DNA from 4 places in the Ochrobactrum quorumnocens genome. Region 4 is predicted to be linked to each of the others. Evidence: predicted binding sites of a transcription regulator. Region 4 holds the regulator's gene; each other region holds the start of a gene.

What was found. Region 4 encodes PhoB, which activates phosphate uptake and scavenging genes when phosphate is short. Its sites were predicted from a motif close to TGTCATNNANCTGTCAT; they were not measured.
Region 1: the regulator PhoB is predicted to act here: its motif matches at 1,592-1,608, upstream of CES85_RS19245 (YdcH family protein).
Region 2: the regulator PhoB is predicted to act here: its motif matches at 1,429-1,445, upstream of olsB (l-ornithine N(alpha)-acyltransferase).
Region 3: the regulator PhoB is predicted to act here: its motif matches at 2,445-2,461, upstream of CES85_RS14690 (UDP-2,3-diacylglucosamine diphosphatase).

The regions. Positions count from the first base shown of each region.
Region 1 covers NZ_CP022604.1:2,001,353-2,005,567, forward strand. The annotation lists gene CES85_RS19235 (MFS transporter) at 1-912, shown strand, start outside; gene CES85_RS19240 (YdcH family protein) at 1,242-1,424, opposite strand; gene CES85_RS19245 (YdcH family protein) at 1,755-1,958, shown strand; gene purE (5-(carboxyamino)imidazole ribonucleotide mutase) at 2,060-2,548, shown strand; gene CES85_RS19255 (5-(carboxyamino)imidazole ribonucleotide synthase) at 2,550-3,650, shown strand; gene ykgO (type B 50S ribosomal protein L36) at 3,886-4,011, shown strand; gene CES85_RS19265 (tetratricopeptide repeat protein) at 4,136-4,215, shown strand, end outside.
Region 2 covers NZ_CP022604.1:172,310-176,524, reverse strand. The annotation lists gene CES85_RS10250 (TrmH family RNA methyltransferase) at 1-829, shown strand, start outside; gene lspA (signal peptidase II) at 826-1,308, shown strand; gene olsB (l-ornithine N(alpha)-acyltransferase) at 1,615-2,508, shown strand; gene mutS (DNA mismatch repair protein MutS) at 2,648-4,215, opposite strand, start outside.
Region 3 covers NZ_CP022604.1:1,070,708-1,074,922, reverse strand. The annotation lists gene dgcA (N-acetyl-D-Glu racemase DgcA) at 1-506, shown strand, start outside; gene CES85_RS14695 (glycosyltransferase family 4 protein) at 476-1,537, opposite strand; gene CES85_RS14690 (UDP-2,3-diacylglucosamine diphosphatase) at 1,534-2,391, opposite strand; gene CES85_RS14685 (citrate synthase/methylcitrate synthase) at 2,568-3,659, opposite strand; gene CES85_RS14680 (NADP-dependent malic enzyme) at 4,127-4,215, shown strand, end outside.
Region 4 covers NZ_CP022604.1:2,539,921-2,544,135, forward strand. The annotation lists gene pstB (phosphate ABC transporter ATP-binding protein PstB) at 1-423, shown strand, start outside; gene phoU (phosphate signaling complex protein PhoU) at 557-1,279, shown strand; gene phoB (phosphate regulon transcriptional regulator PhoB) at 1,612-2,298, shown strand; partial or broken gene CES85_RS21880 (IS5 family transposase) at 2,550-3,235, opposite strand; gene CES85_RS21885 (cell wall hydrolase) at 4,042-4,215, shown strand, end outside.

The sequences.
Region 1 (4,215 bases), 540 kb from region 4:
GCATTCATGGTGATCGAAAGCTGGCTCAACGAGCGCGCCACCAACGAATCCCGCGGCAAGATTTTTGGCCTCTATATGATGGTCAACTACGGGGCCACAATGAGTGGTCAGATGATGGTGGCGAACGGAGATATCCGCGGCGATCATCTGTTCATGATCACCGGCATTCTTTTCTGTCTGGCGCTTATTCCAACTGCCATGTCGACAGCTGTCAGTCCAAAACCTCTCACCGAGGTTCAACTTGATCTCAAAGCGCTTTACCGCAATTCACCCGCCGCCTTCGTCGGCTGTATCCTGATCGGCATTGCCAATGGCGCATGGGGCACACTGGGCGCTGTGTTCGGCGCAAAATCTGGCATTTCGACTACAGAAATCGCATTGATGGTCAGCGTAACCATTGCTGCCGGTGCTCTGATGCAAATTCCGGTCGGGCGCATTTCCGATCTTGTTGACAGACGTTATGTTCTGGCCGGGGTTGCTTCACTTGCAGCTCTCGTCGGACTTATGGCCTTCATCATCGGCCCGTCGAACGGCAAAGTCATAATCATCATGACAGGCTGCTATGGCGCGCTCGCCTATGCACTCTATCCCGTCGCCGTTGCCCATGCGAATGACCACGCGTCGTCTGAAAGCTTCGTGAAAGTATCAAGTGGACTGCTGCTGCTTTACGGTTTTGGCACCATGCTCGGGCCCTTGCTGGCAGCCGCCGCTATGGACATCTTCTGGCCATCCGGTCTATTTGCAATAACTGCCCTCGCCCACATCTCGATCACCGGCTATGCGCTGTTCCGCTCGCGCAGGCGCGCATCCGTGCCAAAGGCTGAGAAAGAACAGTTCAAGAGCATGCCTTCTGTGAAGAGCGCGACACCAGAAGGCATGAATCTCGACCCGAGAGCGGAAGTTGACGGCTGAGAAGTCGCTTCAGGCAAGCAACAAAAAAGCAGCGAATAATCGCTGCTTTTCACCATGCTGTTAAATTTATTTAATATTGGATGCTTGGGATGCTCGGCGGCTGACGCACAGCCGCCAACATCTTCAACAGTACCATCCTATTGGCCGTCACCAATGGCGATTGCGTACTGTCCATGGAACTTTCGGATTTGAAAAAGTCCGAAAGCGATAAGCTTTGGAGCGCGGCCCGAGAAGTCTGAAGTTATTCTCGGATAGAATACGCGAAAATCCAAAACATTAGGGTGTCGACCTAATTCGATCAGATCGAACACACGCTACTGACGGATGGTTTAATGTCGAGTGACTTGTGTTCTCAGTTTTTCGATCTGCTCCTTGAGCACGAGCTTTTTGCGCTTGAGAGATGCAACGTGAAGATTGTCCATTGCCGGTGACGCCATGGCATCGGAAATTTCCTGCTCCAGAGCGCCGTGCTTTTTTTCGAGCGTGGCAAGATGGGACTCGATAGCCATCATCATTTCTCCTTTGATTGATTTCCCAAAGGATGAAACCGTGCGCGAAGTACCTGCCAACCGCAAAGCTTCACCCGCTCACACTGCGCAAATACCCAAAATACTCCTGTTTTTTCGGGCCAGTTACGCAGTCCCGACTGTCATGAACCGCAGCTCGTTGACAGCCGCCCATGACAGAACCATGACACTTTGGCATGAGTGAGGTCGAAAGTCGAATTTGTCGTGGTAGCATTTTCCAATCACGAAAAATGTGATAAGGGCTGCTCTCGAAACGGGTCTGTGCCACGCTGGCGCGGCCCGTAATATTATTCTGAACAATACGGGGCAAACCGCATGTCCGATCAGGAACAGGCCGAAATCAGATTGGCCGTCGCACGTCTGAAACAGGAACACGCGGATTTCGATGCAGCCATCAACGCCATGATGACGGTCGGCTGTGATCAGTTGCGTATCCAGCGCATGAAAAAGAAAAAACTCGCTATCAAAGACAAGCTGCAGGAAATGGAAGATCACGTCATTCCTGACATCATCGCCTGACCTTCAGATAGCAATGAGTTTTTAGCCGGGGGCCGCCCGGCTTTGTTTTTACTACACGAACGACCGAACTACGGAAGCGGAAATAGGAAAGATCAATGAGCGTGAGTGCAGACGTCGCCATCATTATGGGTAGCCAGTCCGATTGGGAAACCATGCGTCATGCTGCCGATACGCTGGATGCATTGGGAATATCTTTTGATGCCCGTATTGTTTCCGCGCATCGGACGCCTGATCGCCTTGTTGCTTTCGCCAAAGGCGCGAAAGCCGAAGGTTTCAAGGTGGTGATTGCCGGTGCAGGCGGTGCTGCCCACCTTCCAGGCATGGCCGCAGCCATGACGCCTCTTCCGGTATTTGGCGTGCCCGTGCAATCCAAAGCTCTTTCGGGACAGGACTCGCTTCTTTCGATCGTCCAGATGCCAGCAGGCATTCCAGTCGGCACTCTGGCGATTGGCCGTGCAGGTGCTGTGAATGCAGCCCTTCTTTCCGCAGCCGTTCTTGCACTTTATGACGATGCACTCGCGGCACGTCTGGATGAATGGCGCACAGCGCAGACCGAAAGCGTTGCAGAACGCCCATCCGACGAGGTCTGATATGGCAAATTCAGCACTCACAGCTAGCCTGAAAGCCGGATCGACAATCGGCATTATCGGCGGCGGCCAACTTGGCCGTATGCTTGCAATGGCAGCTGCTCGTCTCGGATATGAGACCGTTATTCTGGAACCTCAGGCTGATTGCCCTGCAGCACAAGTCGCAAATCGCCAGATCGTTGCTGCCTATGATGATCCAGCTGCGCTCGCAGAGCTTGCTACCGCCTCTGATGTCATTACCTATGAATTCGAAAATGTGCCGGTGATTGCCGCAGACAAGCTAGCGGAAACGGCGCTCGTCCTGCCACCGCCCGCAGCACTCGAAATCTCGCAGGATCGCTTTACAGAAAAGCAGTTCCTCAATGAAAGCGATATCGCGACCGCACCATGGCGTCTGGTTGATGATGAAGAATCGCTCATTGCAGCTTTGGGTGCACTTGGCGGACGCGGCATCCTGAAAACCCGCCGTCTGGGCTATGACGGCAAAGGACAGGTTCGCCTGACATCCCTCAATGAAAGCGAGGCTCGCGCAGCACTTGAGACGATCAAGCACGCGCCTGCGATCCTTGAAGGCTTTGTTGCGTTTGAGCGCGAGGTTTCGGTTATCGCCGCCCGCGACCACAGCGGCAATATTGCGATTTTCGATATCGCCGAAAACGTCCACAAGGACGGCATTCTCGCGACCTCTAGCGTTCCAGCAACCATACCTGCAAAAACGGCGGAAGCGGCCAGCAAGGCAGCCGAGAAGCTTTTACATGCACTCGACTATGTCGGTGTGCTTGGCCTCGAGTTTTTCGTTCTCGCCGACGGCACTCTGCTGGCCAATGAGTTTGCGCCACGTGTGCACAATTCAGGTCACTGGACAGAAGCCGCTTGCGCCATTTCACAGTTCGAACAGCATATTCGCGCAGTTGCGGGACTTTCGCTTGGTGATACGGTTCGCCATTCAGACTGCGTGATGGAGAATCTGATCGGTGACGACATTGAGCAGGTGCCAGCGATTCTCGCAGAATCGAATGCAGTGCTTCATCTCTACGGCAAGAAGGAAGCTCGCCCGGGCCGCAAAATGGGTCATGTGACCCGCATTAAGCCCCGCGCAAGTTGAGCATTACAGGGGAATCCATCAGATTCCCCTGTTAACAGGCCCCTGCGGCAAGATTTTCCGAACAGAGCTTCGTGAATCTGTCGTGCGGGAGTTGACATTTGGCTGGAATATTGTGTATTTCGGCCAACCCTTCGGGCAGGAATACTGCCTGTAACCAATTGGCGCCTTGGGCGCCTGTTTTTATGCAGCCCGGCGGCATGTTCTGTCGATGGGCCAACCAAGACCGGTGATTGACATGAAGATCAAGAATTCGCTCAAGGCGCTCAAGGCTCGTCATCGTGACTGCCAGCTCGTTCGCCGCAAGGGCCGCGTTTACATCATCAATAAGACTGCTCCGCGCTTTAAGGCTCGCCAGGGCTAATCTTATTTCTGATTTTGCATTTGACGTTTCGCTGCGCATGATGAAGATTATGCGCATGCGGAACGTTTTTGCACATCTGGGTCACACCTCGCTTTTGTCAGCTATCTGCGCAGCTTTGCTTATCATGAGCCCTGCCCTTGCTGATACAAAGCCATCGCTCACAGCCCCTATTCTGCCTGTTCAGGTTGGCGCTGACAGCGAACA
Region 2 (4,215 bases), 220 kb from region 4:
GGGGCAGGTGAAGGAAGTCACAAGCCTTACCAATCCGATTGTCAAAGATCTGCGTTCGCTGGCACTGAAAAAATATCGCGATCAGCAGGGCGTTTTTCTGGCAGAAGGTCTTAAGCTCGTCATCGATGCTTTTGAGCAGGACTGGCGCATCAAGACGCTCGTGTTTGCCAAGTCTGGCAAGGGCAACAAGATGGTCGAGCAGGTTGCAGCACGCACCTTCGCCAAGGGCGGACTGGTGCTCGAAGTGACTGAAAAGATCATGACGGCAATCACCCGCCGCGATAATCCGCAGATGGTGGTTGGCGTTTTCGAACAGCAATATCACCAGCTTGCAAACCTCAAGCCGAAAAGCAACGATGTTTATATCGCGCTTGATCGCGTGCGCGATCCGGGAAACTTGGGCACAGTTATCCGCACCGCCGATGCGGTTGGTGCCAAGGGCATCATCCTGATCGGCGACACCACCGACCCCTATTCGCTGGAAACTGTGCGCGCCACCATGGGCTCGGTGTTCTCGATGCCGCTCTATAAGACAACGGAAACCGAGTTTCTGAACTGGCGCAAAGGCTTTTCGGGTCTTCTCGTTGGCACTCATCTCAAAGGCGCTGTCGACTATCGCACGATCCCTTACGCCAAAAAGCCTGTTATCCTGATGATGGGCAATGAGCAGCAGGGTCTGCCGGACACGCTTGCTGAAAGCTGCGACAAGCTCGCACGCATCCCGCAGGCAGGCCGCGCAGATTCGCTTAATCTGGCGATTGCTACCGGTATCATGCTTTATGAAATTCGCCGCGAGGCACTCACTCTCGATGAAAGGGCCAGCGGATGAAGCGTCATGCGGTTTTGTCCTCGTTTCTCGTTGTCATTATCGCGGTCCTGATTGATCAGGGCGTCAAATTTCTGGTCGAAACCCGTATGGGTTATGGGCAGCAGATCGATCTGCTGCCGTTCCTCGCGCTGTTCCGTACACATAATGAAGGCATCGCCTTTTCAATGCTGGCATGGCTGCATGACTGGGGCCTGGTCGCGATAACCGCAGCCGTAATCCTTTTTGTGCTCTATCTCTGGTGGACCAACCCCTCTGAACGTACTTTTGCGCGCTATGGATTTGCGCTTGTGGTCGGTGGTGCTATTGGCAACCTCATCGATCGCGTCATGCATGGCTATGTGGTCGATTACATTCTCTTCCATCTGCCGACATGGTCATTTGCCGTTTTCAATCTGGCCGACACCTTTATCACCATTGGTGCAGCACTTATTATTCTGGAAGAATTTCTCGGTTGGCGACGCGAGCGGGCAGCGCGCTAGCTGATATTTTCAGCTCTTTTTTGCCCCCAATGCGAAACGCTTGATCAGACTCAAGCTTTCCCCTATTTTGACTATGAAATTTAACTGATTTTTGAAGGGGATAAGCTTCACCCACCCCAAATGACACATTGGTGACACGCTTCTGTCATCCTCGCGTAGCACTGAATCTGTATTGCTGCGGTCAGATTGGACGTCATGTCCACGCAACCAGACCGTAAGAGAATCGGAATTGGTTAGCTCCGGCTGAAATATCAGTCGGAAAACCGTTCAGGAATGCGTGAACAACAGGATCAGGAGCGAATCATCATGTCAGTACTGCTTGGAATGGGCCAGCAAATCATTGATGATACGGTCATGTCGGGCATAGAAGCACAACCAACGCTCTTCACATCCGCAAGCGATCCCATTGTTCTGGGGCGCATCGGGTCCCTGGAAGTACGACTTGCAAATTCTCGCGATGCGATTGACGCGGCGCAGGAATTGCGGTTCCGCGTCTTCTTTGAAGAAATGGGCGCACGCAAGGAAACCATCGAAGAAGTAGAACTGCGCGATTCCGATCGCTTCGATGCGATCTGCGATCATCTGCTGGTTTATGATACCTCATTGCCGGTTCCCGAGCATCAGCAAATCGTTGGTACCTATCGCCTGATGCGTAGCGATCAGGCTGAAAAGGCACTCGGGTTCTACTCGGCCGATGAATATGACGTTCAGCGTCTGACACTTTCTCGTCCGAACCTGAAGCTACTGGAACTTGGCCGCTCTTGCGTTAAGGCGGAGTATCGCTCCAAGCGCACGGTGGAACTTTTGTGGCAGGGTGCCTGGGCCTATTGCCGTCGTCATTCCATTGACGTGATGTTTGGTTGCGCCTCGTTCCACGGCGCTGTGCCTGCGGCACATGCCCTGGGTCTCTCCTTCCTGCACCAGAACTGCCGCGCAACACCCGACTGGGATGTGCGCGCGCTTCCGCATCGCTATCAGCCGATGGATCTGATGCCGAAGGAAGCAATCAACAACAAGGTCGCGCTGTTCTCGATGCCGCCACTGGTGAAGGGTTACCTGCGTCTTGGTGCGATGATCGGCGACGGTGCTGTGATTGATGAGGCTTTCGGCACGACCGATGTGTTCATCATCCTGCCGATTGAGCGCATTTCAAGCCGCTACATCACGTATTATGGCGCGGAAGCGAACCGTTTCGTCTAAAAATTAACGCTTTCCCCTCGCCCTTCGAAACGGCCTTTCGGGCCTCCTCAGGATGAGGGGAAACACAGCGCGCGATAGGTGAGGTCGGGCCTCTCACCGCCCACGCCCTAAAGTGCGGAGCGAAAAGCGAAGGGGAGGGTTACCCCCTGCCCGCCAATTCCTTCAACTTGTAAACCAGATCAAGCGCCTCGCGCGGGGTCAGTTCATCCGGGCTGATTGCCGTAACGGCTTTGGCCAGCTCGCTGTCCTTTGCGGCAGCTTGGGCTTTTGGCTTCTCTTGTTGAAGTACAACGGAAAACAGCGGTAAATCATCAATCAGCTTGTCGGCTTTGCCGGATGTTTCACCCGCTTCAAGCTGATGCAGAACATCGCGCGCGCGATTGACCACGGCTTCCGGCAGACCGGCGAGACGCGCGACCTGCACACCATAAGAACGATCAGCTGCCCCCTTCGCCACTTCATGCAGGAAGACCACGTCATTGTCCCATTCCTTAACCCGCATGGTGACATTTGACAGCCGGTCGAGTTTTTCAGACAGCGCCGTCATTTCATGGAAATGCGTGGCGAAAAGTGCACGGCAGCGGTTCTTCTCATGCAGATATTCCACGGCCGCCCACGCAATGGAAAGCCCGTCAAAGGTTGCCGTTCCACGGCCGATCTCATCAAGGATGACCAGTGAACGCTCACCTGCCTGATTGAGAATTGCTGCTGTTTCGACCATTTCCACCATGAAAGTCGAACGGCCCCGCGCCAGATCATCCGATGCGCCGACGCGGCTGAACAATCGATCCACGACGCCGATCTGAGCAGAACCAGCAGGAACGAAAGACCCCATCTGCGCCATGATCGCGATCAGTGCATTCTGGCGCAGGAAGGTCGATTTACCACCCATATTAGGGCCAGTGAGCAGCCAGATCGCACCATTTCCACCAACCGTTTGCGGAGAAAGATTGCAATCATTGGCAACAAATGGATTGGCTGCCTGACGGCGCAATGCCTGTTCGACCACCGGATGGCGACCGGCCACAATATTGAACGACAAACTGTCATCGACCAGCGGACGACAATAGCCCTGCTCATCGGCAAGAACGGCGAGAGAAGCCGAAACGTCGAACACGCTGAGTGCTGCTGCGGCGGCACGAATGCTATCCGCATGGCTGACCGCTTCCGCAGTGAGTTCCTCGAAAATCGCCAATTCTATCGACAAAGCCCGGTCGGCGGCATTAGCGATTTTACTTTCAAGTGCTGCCAGTTCCGTCGTGGTGAAGCGCATGGCATTTGCCATCGTCTGACGGTGGATGAAGCGTCCTTTGGCAGCATCCGTGTCGGTCATGCTCCCTGCATTATTGGCTGTCACTTCGATAAAATAACCAAGCACATTGTTATGCTTGATCTTCAACGATTTGATGGCTGTTTCCTCGATATAATCGGCCTGAAGACCCGCGATCACCCGGCGCGACTGATCACGGAGCGCGCGCATTTCGTCGAGTTCTGTATTGTAGTCCTGACGCACGAAACCGCCGTCGCGTTTCAAAAGCGGCATTTCATCAGCCAAGGCCCGGTCGAGATGGGCTGCAAAACTTGCCGGTATTTTCACAATCGCGTCGCAGGCATAGCGAAGTTCGTCTGGCAAAAGCGCGCCTTCTAGCAAGGATGCAATCCCACCGGCGGCTTCAAAGCCTCGCTGCAAAGCGCCCAGATCGCGCG
Region 3 (4,215 bases), 1.1 Mb from region 4:
TCCATGCCGTTGCGAATGCTGCACCGAATAGCCGCATCATCATTGATGCCAATGAAGGCTGGACGGATGAGAATATCGAAGAAAACATGGCAGCAGCAGCCAAAGCTGGCGTGGTTTTGATCGAACAGCCCCTGCCCGCTGGAAATGACGATATTCTAAGCCGCATCGCTCGTCCGGTGATTATCTGTGCTGATGAAAGCGTGCATACGTCAATTGGCCTCGAAGACCTTGCAAAACGCTACGATGCCGTGAATATCAAGCTGGATAAGGCCGGTGGATTGACCGAAGGATTGGTCATGCGAGAGAAAGCAATTTCGCTTGGATTGCAGATCATGGTTGGCTGTATGGTCGGCACATCGCTCGGTATGGCGCCTGCAGTATTGCTCGCACAAAAAGCCAATGTTGTTGACCTTGATGGTCCGCTGCTTCTGGCGCAGGATCGCGTTCCTGGCCTTCATTACGATGGCGCTCTAGTTTATCCGCCGGAAGCCACCGTTTGGGGCTGATTATCTGGTTTACCCACTGGCTGTGCGACACTCTTTGTTGACGAGAGAACGTTTTCGAGAATGTCGGCACAGGCCTTCCACGTGAAGGGCTTCAGCACTTCTGCAGGGTCAAATGCTGGCATTTCGAGCGCTTCCAGACAAGCTTTGTGCAAATCATCAGAAAGAATGCCTGCTCCGGTAGCACCGACAACGTCGGCAGAACCTGGCACGGGAAATGCTGCAACAGGTAGACCCGATGATATGGCTTCAAGCAGCACCAGCCCGAAGGTATCTGTTCTGCTTGGAAATACGAAAACATCTGCTGATGCGTAGATGCGCGCCAGATCTTTTCCCTCTTTCTTGCCAACGAACACAGTCTTGGGAAAACGCGATCTGAGGTCTTCTAAAGCTGGACCGTCTCCGACGATAAGCTTCGTTCCAGGCAGATCAAGTTCCAGAAATGCTGGCAGGTTCTTTTCAGTCGCCACACGGCCGACGCAGATAAAGACTGGCTGTGGTAATTCTCTCGTCACATCATCGCGCGGATGAAAAAGTGTGCGATCAACACCCCTTGTCCAGAGCTCCAGCCCAGTAAAGCCGCGTTCTTGTAAATCGTCCAGAATCGATTGGGTTGGGACCAGTGTGTGCGATGCCGCATTATGGAAACGACGCAGAAACGCATAAGTCCACTTTGGCGGGATTGGAAATCGGTCCAGAAGATATTCTGGGAACCGAGTGTGGAAACTTGTCGTGAAGCTCCAACCCATTTTAAGACAGGCGCGTCGTGCCATAAAGCCGAGCGGGCCTTCTGTTGCGATGTGCACATAGTCGGGATTCAAACGCGCCAGCTTTCGCCGAAAGGCCGACGGCGTTGTCATTGCCAGACGAATTTCCGGATAAGTCGGGCATGGAACCGAACGGTAATCCTGTGGCGAGACGACAATCACCTCGTAACCACGTTCAGCCATCAGTTCACAGCATTTCGCCAGCGTTCTCACAACGCCATTTACTTGCGGATGCCAGGCGTCTGTGACGATGACCAGTTTCTTCATCGGCTTCCGTTCACCGCTTTGCGCGCCGCTCGTGGAAGTCTGATTATTCTGCTACCGGTATTGCCGTCTTGCACGACAGGAAGCGATGGTCGTTGACCAAGTCGTTCAGTCCATTCCAGCAACTCCATACGGCCATCGAAATGTTCGACAACTGCTGTGCAGCTTTCGACCCAATCGCCCGTATTGATATATTCAACACCATTCATCTTCTCGATGGTTGCATGATGAATATGGCCACAAATGACACCATCGACACCGATGCGCTGTGCTTCTTCCGAAACAACGTTTTCAAAATTACCGATGAAATTGACTGCTTTTTTGACTCGGAATTTGGCCCAGGCCGAAAATGACCAATATCGCAATCCAAACATGGCGCGGACGCGGCTCATTACTGTGTTGATCCAGATCGCCGTATCGTAAGCCCAGTCACCAAGATAAGCGATGAAGCGAGCATTGCGCACCACCACATCAAACTGATCACCATGGATGACAAGAAACTTGCGGCCATCTGCAGTTTCGTGGATAGCGCGGTTCATAACTTCAATGCCACCAAAATGCGTGCCTTGAAAGTTTCGAAGAAATTCGTCGTGATTGCCAGCGATGTAGATAATAGTTGCGCCTTTGCGGCTTTTGCGCAGAAGCTTCTGAACGACGTCGTTGTGTTCTTGCGGCCAATGCCAGTTTCGCCGCAGGCGCCAACCGTCAACGATGTCTCCAACCAGATAGATCGTTTCCGCCTCATGGCAGCGCAGAAAATCCAGCAAAAGTTCGGCTTGAGCTGCCTTGGAGCCGAGATGCACATCCGAGATAAACAGAGTGCGGAATTGCTTTGGCTCAATCTGTTCTTCGCTCATTTGGTTGTCCTTCTGTTGGCAACCCGGATTTGAGCGCAGAAAACCCGATTCATGTCACAAACATATGACGAAGAAAAAAGAAGCGCGAAACGTCAGGTTTCGCGCTTAAGGGGAGGATCGAGAGAAACTATAAACATCCACTTTAATCGTTAAGGCGGATTAGTTCCTTGGTATGATTAGACTGCCAGTTCCAGCTTTGGTCCAATGTAATGTGATTTGGGTCGAATGAGCTTGTTTTCTCTTATCTGCTCGCGACAATGCGCGGCCCAGCCCATCGCTCGTCCCATGGCAAATACGCAGGTAAAAGCCTCACGTGGGAAGTCCAACTGCTCAAGAAGAAGCGCGGTGTAGAATTCGACATTGGTTGCAAGCGAACGGTCTGGCTTATGGCTTGCCAATGCAGAAATTGCCGCAGCTTCAACGGCTTCAGCCAGCATTAGCCTGCTTTCATCTTTACTCTTGTTCTCTAGAACGTGCATGAGAGCTGCCTTGATGGCATCGGCACGCGGATCACGGACTTGATAAACGCGATGGCCAAATCCCATCAATCGTTCACCTCTGGATATTGCATCTTCCAACCATTGCTTGGCATTTTCCGCTTTACCTATCGCGTCCAACATATCAAGTACTGGAGCCGGAGCACCGCCATGCAATGGCCCCTTCAGTGCGCCAATGGCGGCAAGAATTGAAGATGTCATTCCGGCTTGGGTTGACGCTACGACACGCGCAGCAAAAGTCGACGCATTCAACCCGTGGTCCGAAACAGAGACAAGATAGCTATCCAGAGCCTGAACATCGTATTCTTCAGGCATCCGGACATTCGCCATCCGCAGAATATCGACGCTATGTGGAAGTGACGGATCCGGGGAAACCATTTGTCTGCCGCGCTTTGCACGGATAATAGCGGGTGTAAAAACTGCTGGTGCGGCGACCATATAAAGTGCCGCCGTAAGATCGTCGCCATCTGGGATTCTTGCTATGAGCGCACGAACCGCTTCGATGGGCTGCAAATCAAGAAGCTCATCATCAATGGCGTCGGTGTGATGGAAGACCTGAACCCGTGCTTCGCCTAATGCGCGCTGAAGCTCAGCCCCCTTGGGAAAATCGTCAAAAAAGCCATCCCACAATAATTCGATGCAATCCTCGACGCAGGTGTGAGGTATAAGACTATCGAGTGATCGCCCGCGAATTACTAGTTTCCCCAAAAGACCATCGACATCTGATAAAACCGTTTCAGTTGCGACCACATCTTCAAGACCGGCGTTCATGACACATACCTTTGCCTGTTTACTGAATTTTACTAAGTATAATCTTCTTAAAATTGAGCGAAACAGTTCAATATAGTTAGCTACTAAAGTATAGTCTTATATAAGAATTCTGATATTAGAGCTCATGCTCACGCGCTTTTTTGATATTTAGATAGGAGTAATGTTCCTCACAAAGTGAAGCCCGCCATCCCGTAGAGAGCACAAAACAAGCGGAACAGGTGGACATTTCCGCGCGTCAACCAAAATCCGGTTGATTGGTGGGATCGCTTGGTGGCATGTCTACCGCCATAAAAGAAGCGGCTTGATTTGAAATACCCTGTGGCTGCGGAATAACTGCTTCTTGAAATCGGACCTATAGTGATTTGATAGTTTGAGATAAGAACGGTAATGGCTCAAAAGACGCAAATTGGCGTCACGGCGCGGTTTCCTCCCCCGGCTGCGCGTATGAACCGGAAAGCGATGCGATAATGACCAACAAAAAGACCCCCTCCACTTCCACGCGTTCAGATTTTGACGAAGCGGCGCTGTTTTTCCACCGCTATCCAAAGCCCGGCAA
Region 4 (4,215 bases):
GGTCTGGCACGCAACAAGACCGATCTCGAAGAAATCGTGGTCACCAGCCTCAAGAAGGCCAGCCTTTTTGAAGAAGTGAAGGATCGCCTGCACGATGCCGGAACCGGTCTTTCAGGTGGTCAGCAGCAGCGTCTGTGCATTGCACGTGCGATTGCGGTCAGCCCGGAAGTCATCCTGATGGATGAGCCGTGCTCAGCCCTTGATCCGATTGCGACTGCCAAGGTCGAAGAGCTTATCGACGAGCTGCGTCAGAACTACACGATCGTAATCGTCACACACTCCATGCAGCAGGCAGCTCGTGTTTCGCAGCGCACCGCAATGTTCCACTTGGGCAATCTGGTGGAAGTGGGCGACACGGATGTGATGTTCACTGCACCGACCGAGAAGCGTACGCAGGACTATATCACGGGTCGTTTTGGCTAAAATAATTGGAGCATTTCCAGCAAAAGTGTGAAGCGGTTTTGCGTAGGATAATGCGTGGTAAAGATGAGCAGGAGCGACGGCTGATTTGAGAAGACAGCTGTTCGGCTTCCCCGCAATTTAATTGAGGTCTATTATGGCGTCTCAGCATACCGTCACCGCTTACGACGAAGAACTGCAGTTCCTGACCCATAAGATCGCCGAAATGGGTGGTCATGCGGAACGTATGGTCGAGCAGTCCGTTGCAGCGATTGTCAACGCGGACAATGCGCTTGCTCAGCGCGTTATCTCCGATGATCTCATCCTTGATGCAAGCGAGCGTGAGATTGACGACAAGGCAGTCATGATCATTGCAAAGCGCCAGCCAATGGCTGTCGATCTGCGCGAGATTATCGGCTCGATCCGCATCTCCGCCGATCTGGAACGCGTTGGCGATCTTGGTAAAAACATCGCAAAGCGTGTTGCCGCCGTTTCGGAATCACGCCAGCCGGTCAAGCTCTATCGCGGGCTTGAAACTTTGGCCGAACTCGCTTTGACCCAGCTCAAAGATGTGCTCGACGCTTATGCAACGCGCTCGGTGCAGCAGATCAATGTCGTTCGCGACCGCGATGACGAAATTGACTCGATGTACACCTCGCTGTTCCGCGAGCTGCTCACCTATATGATGGAAGATCCGCGCAACATTTCAGCCTGCACGCATCTTCTGTTCTGCGCAAAGAACATTGAGCGCATCGGCGATCACGCAACCAACATTGCGGAGACGGTCTATTATATTGTGACCGGCCTGCAAATGCCTGCGGAACGCCCGAAAGAAGACCTGAGCCACGGCATTGTCGTGGATGAGGCGCGTAAATCCTAAGAACACTGGTGCCGCTATTTACGGCCCAGAATGTATGCATGAGTAAGAATAACGCGACGGCACGCGGTCGATCGGGGGCTTGTATCTTCCGCGGAGCCTAAGCGCATCCCAAAAAGTGTGAAGCGGTTTTTTGGATAAGATGCGCGGTGAAGAAAAAAGCGCATCCCAAAAAGTGCGAAGCGGTTTTTGGACAAGTTGCGCGGTGAAGAAAAAAGCGCATCCCGAAAAGTGCCGAGCGGTTTCGGCCAGGATCCGCGTTAAACAATGAGTTAGAGCGAAATCTGTTTCTATCAGATCGAAACGCGCTCTAAATTTTGGATAGGAAATACTGGATGTCACAGGCACCCAAGATTGCTGTGGTTGAAGACGAAGAAGCCCTGAGTGTGCTCTTGCGCTACAATCTCGAAGCCGAAGGCTATCAGGTTGATGCGATGTTGCGCGGCGATGAAGCCGAAATCACGCTGCGCGAAAACGTACCGGACCTTCTTATTCTGGACTGGATGCTTCCCGGTGTATCGGGGATCGAGCTTTGCCGTCGTCTGCGCCAATGGCCGGAAACCGAGCGCCTGCCGATCATCATGCTGACCGCGCGTGGCGAAGAAAGCGAACGTGTCCGGGGTTTGAGTGTCGGTGCTGACGATTATGTCGTAAAGCCCTTCTCGACGCCGGAACTGCTTGCGCGGGTTAAAGCCATGCTGCGCCGTGCCAATCCGAGCGTTCTCTCGCACGTGCTCAAGGTTGGGGACCTGGTTCTCGACCGTCAGCAGCACCGCGTCTACCGCAAGGAAAAGGAAGTCCGTCTCGGACCGACAGAGTTTCGCTTGCTCGAATATTTCATGATGTCACCGGGCCGCGTGTTCTCTCGCAGCCAGTTGCTGGATGGTGTCTGGGGTCCAGATATCTATGTCGATGACCGCACGGTTGATGTGCATGTTGGTCGATTACGCAAGGCGATCAATGTCGGTCGTGCCCTCGATCCAATCCGCACGGTGCGGGGCGCAGGCTATTCCTTCGGGTAATAAAGTCCCGACATGTAGAACGTCAAAGAAGCGGCCCGTTACTGAAAATGTGACGGGCCGTTTTGCATTAGAGCGCGTTTCGATCTGATTGGATCAGATCGGCGCTCTAATTATCTGTTTTAACGCGCATCTTTGTCCGAAAAACGTTTCACACTTTTCGGGATGCGCTCTAGGGTCCAGACTCAATTGAGCCACCATGTGACGATGGCAGCGATATAGCATGTGGCTGTAAAGTTCAGCATGAGCTTGTCATATCGTGTCGCGACCCTCCTCCAGTCCTTGAGGCGGCAAAAGGTGCGTTCGATGATGTTTCGGCGGCGGTAGGCAATTGGGTTGAAAGGTTTGATCCGCTTACGGGTCGGATTATTTGGAATGACCGGTTCAGTGCCGCGAGCTTTGAGAAAATCGCGTAACGCGTTGCTATCGTAAGCCGTATCGGCAGCGCACAGGTTGCTTGGCGGCAGTGGCTCAAGCAGTGGGATGGCAATGGGAGCGTCACCGCGCTGCCCAGGGGTTATTCTCAGTGCGACTGGGCGGCCACAACCATCGACAACAGCATGTATTTTTGTCGATCTGCCGCCTCGCGATCGACCGATGGCTTGAGCTTCCGCCCCCCTTTTCCGCCAGCAGCAGATCGGTGCGCCTTTGCGGTGGTGCTGTCGATCATGTGAATGTCGCGATTGGTCGTCTGCACCAGTGCTTCGAATAGTTGCCGCCATATGCCTTTGGCAGACCAACGATGGAAACGATTGTAGATGGTTGTCGAGGGACCGTAGACAGCGGGGCAATCCTGCCACCGACAGCCAGTGCGCAGCACATGGATGATGCCGCTAATCACCCGGCGGTCGTCAGTTCGATGCGCGCCGGGTTGGTTCGTTGGAAGCAAAGGAGCGATCACTGCCCATTGCCGATCATCAAGCCAGAATTCTCCTGCCATGCTCCAAAACTCCCGTTATCAGGAGAGTGAATCATGAAGAAGTAATTTGATCAAATGTTTAATTGGGTTTGGAGCCTAGAGCATAATCCAACCAGCGTGAACCGGGGATCGATAAGATTATGCTTCAAATAAAAGGGGGAGGGCGGCGGTCTGATAAATCAGATCGAAACGGCTCTAAGGGAGCGAGCGGCGCGACTCAGTCAAAGCCCTTCCGATTCGGAAATGGACATCCATAACGTGCCAAAATGACCAGTATCACGCGATGTTACATCGATCGTGACAAAGTTGAAGGAACCGTGAAATCGGTGCCAAAAACAGCATCTGAAAAGTTAAAAAACGTGGCTGCGTAAAATCTTGAAACATCAGCGAAATAAGGCAGCGATGTGGCCTGTATTTCAGCAAATTGAATCGCGTTAAATCAATAACTTATAAGATTTGCTAAATTACGTTAAGGATTTGTTAATAAATTTAAGGGGTTTGTGGGAGAAATTAAACTCTGGATTCGGGTTCGATTGGCCACCGTTTTGGTGGCTTTGTCATTTTAGGAATTTGACCGTTCGCCTTTTTTTGGCCTAAAAATTCCAAAACCTTGAATGCAATGAGTGACAGCAGAACGTTTATTTTTTGATTTTCGTTCTATTTGGCTGGAGCGCCGAGTGTCTCGATTGGATGCACAACGGCTGCTCTGTTAGTTCAGATCTGCTGCATAGTTTTATGCAGTGGCACCACAGCCAGGTTTCAAACGCCTTTTGCGGGGCGGAGGCCAGGTTGGATCAGTTAAGGGTCCTAACGATGAGACTGAGCCGTTGACGCGCGCTGCTAAGTGGAAACTGCCCGTTATTCTAGGGCTTCTGGTTGCTCCATTCGTGGTGACAGGTTGCACGACGACCGGAGGCACCGCCAAGACCAAAACGGAAAAGACGGCGGCGGCCAGCCACGTCAAGACGGTCAATGGTGTCAAGACTTTCACCTATACCGCC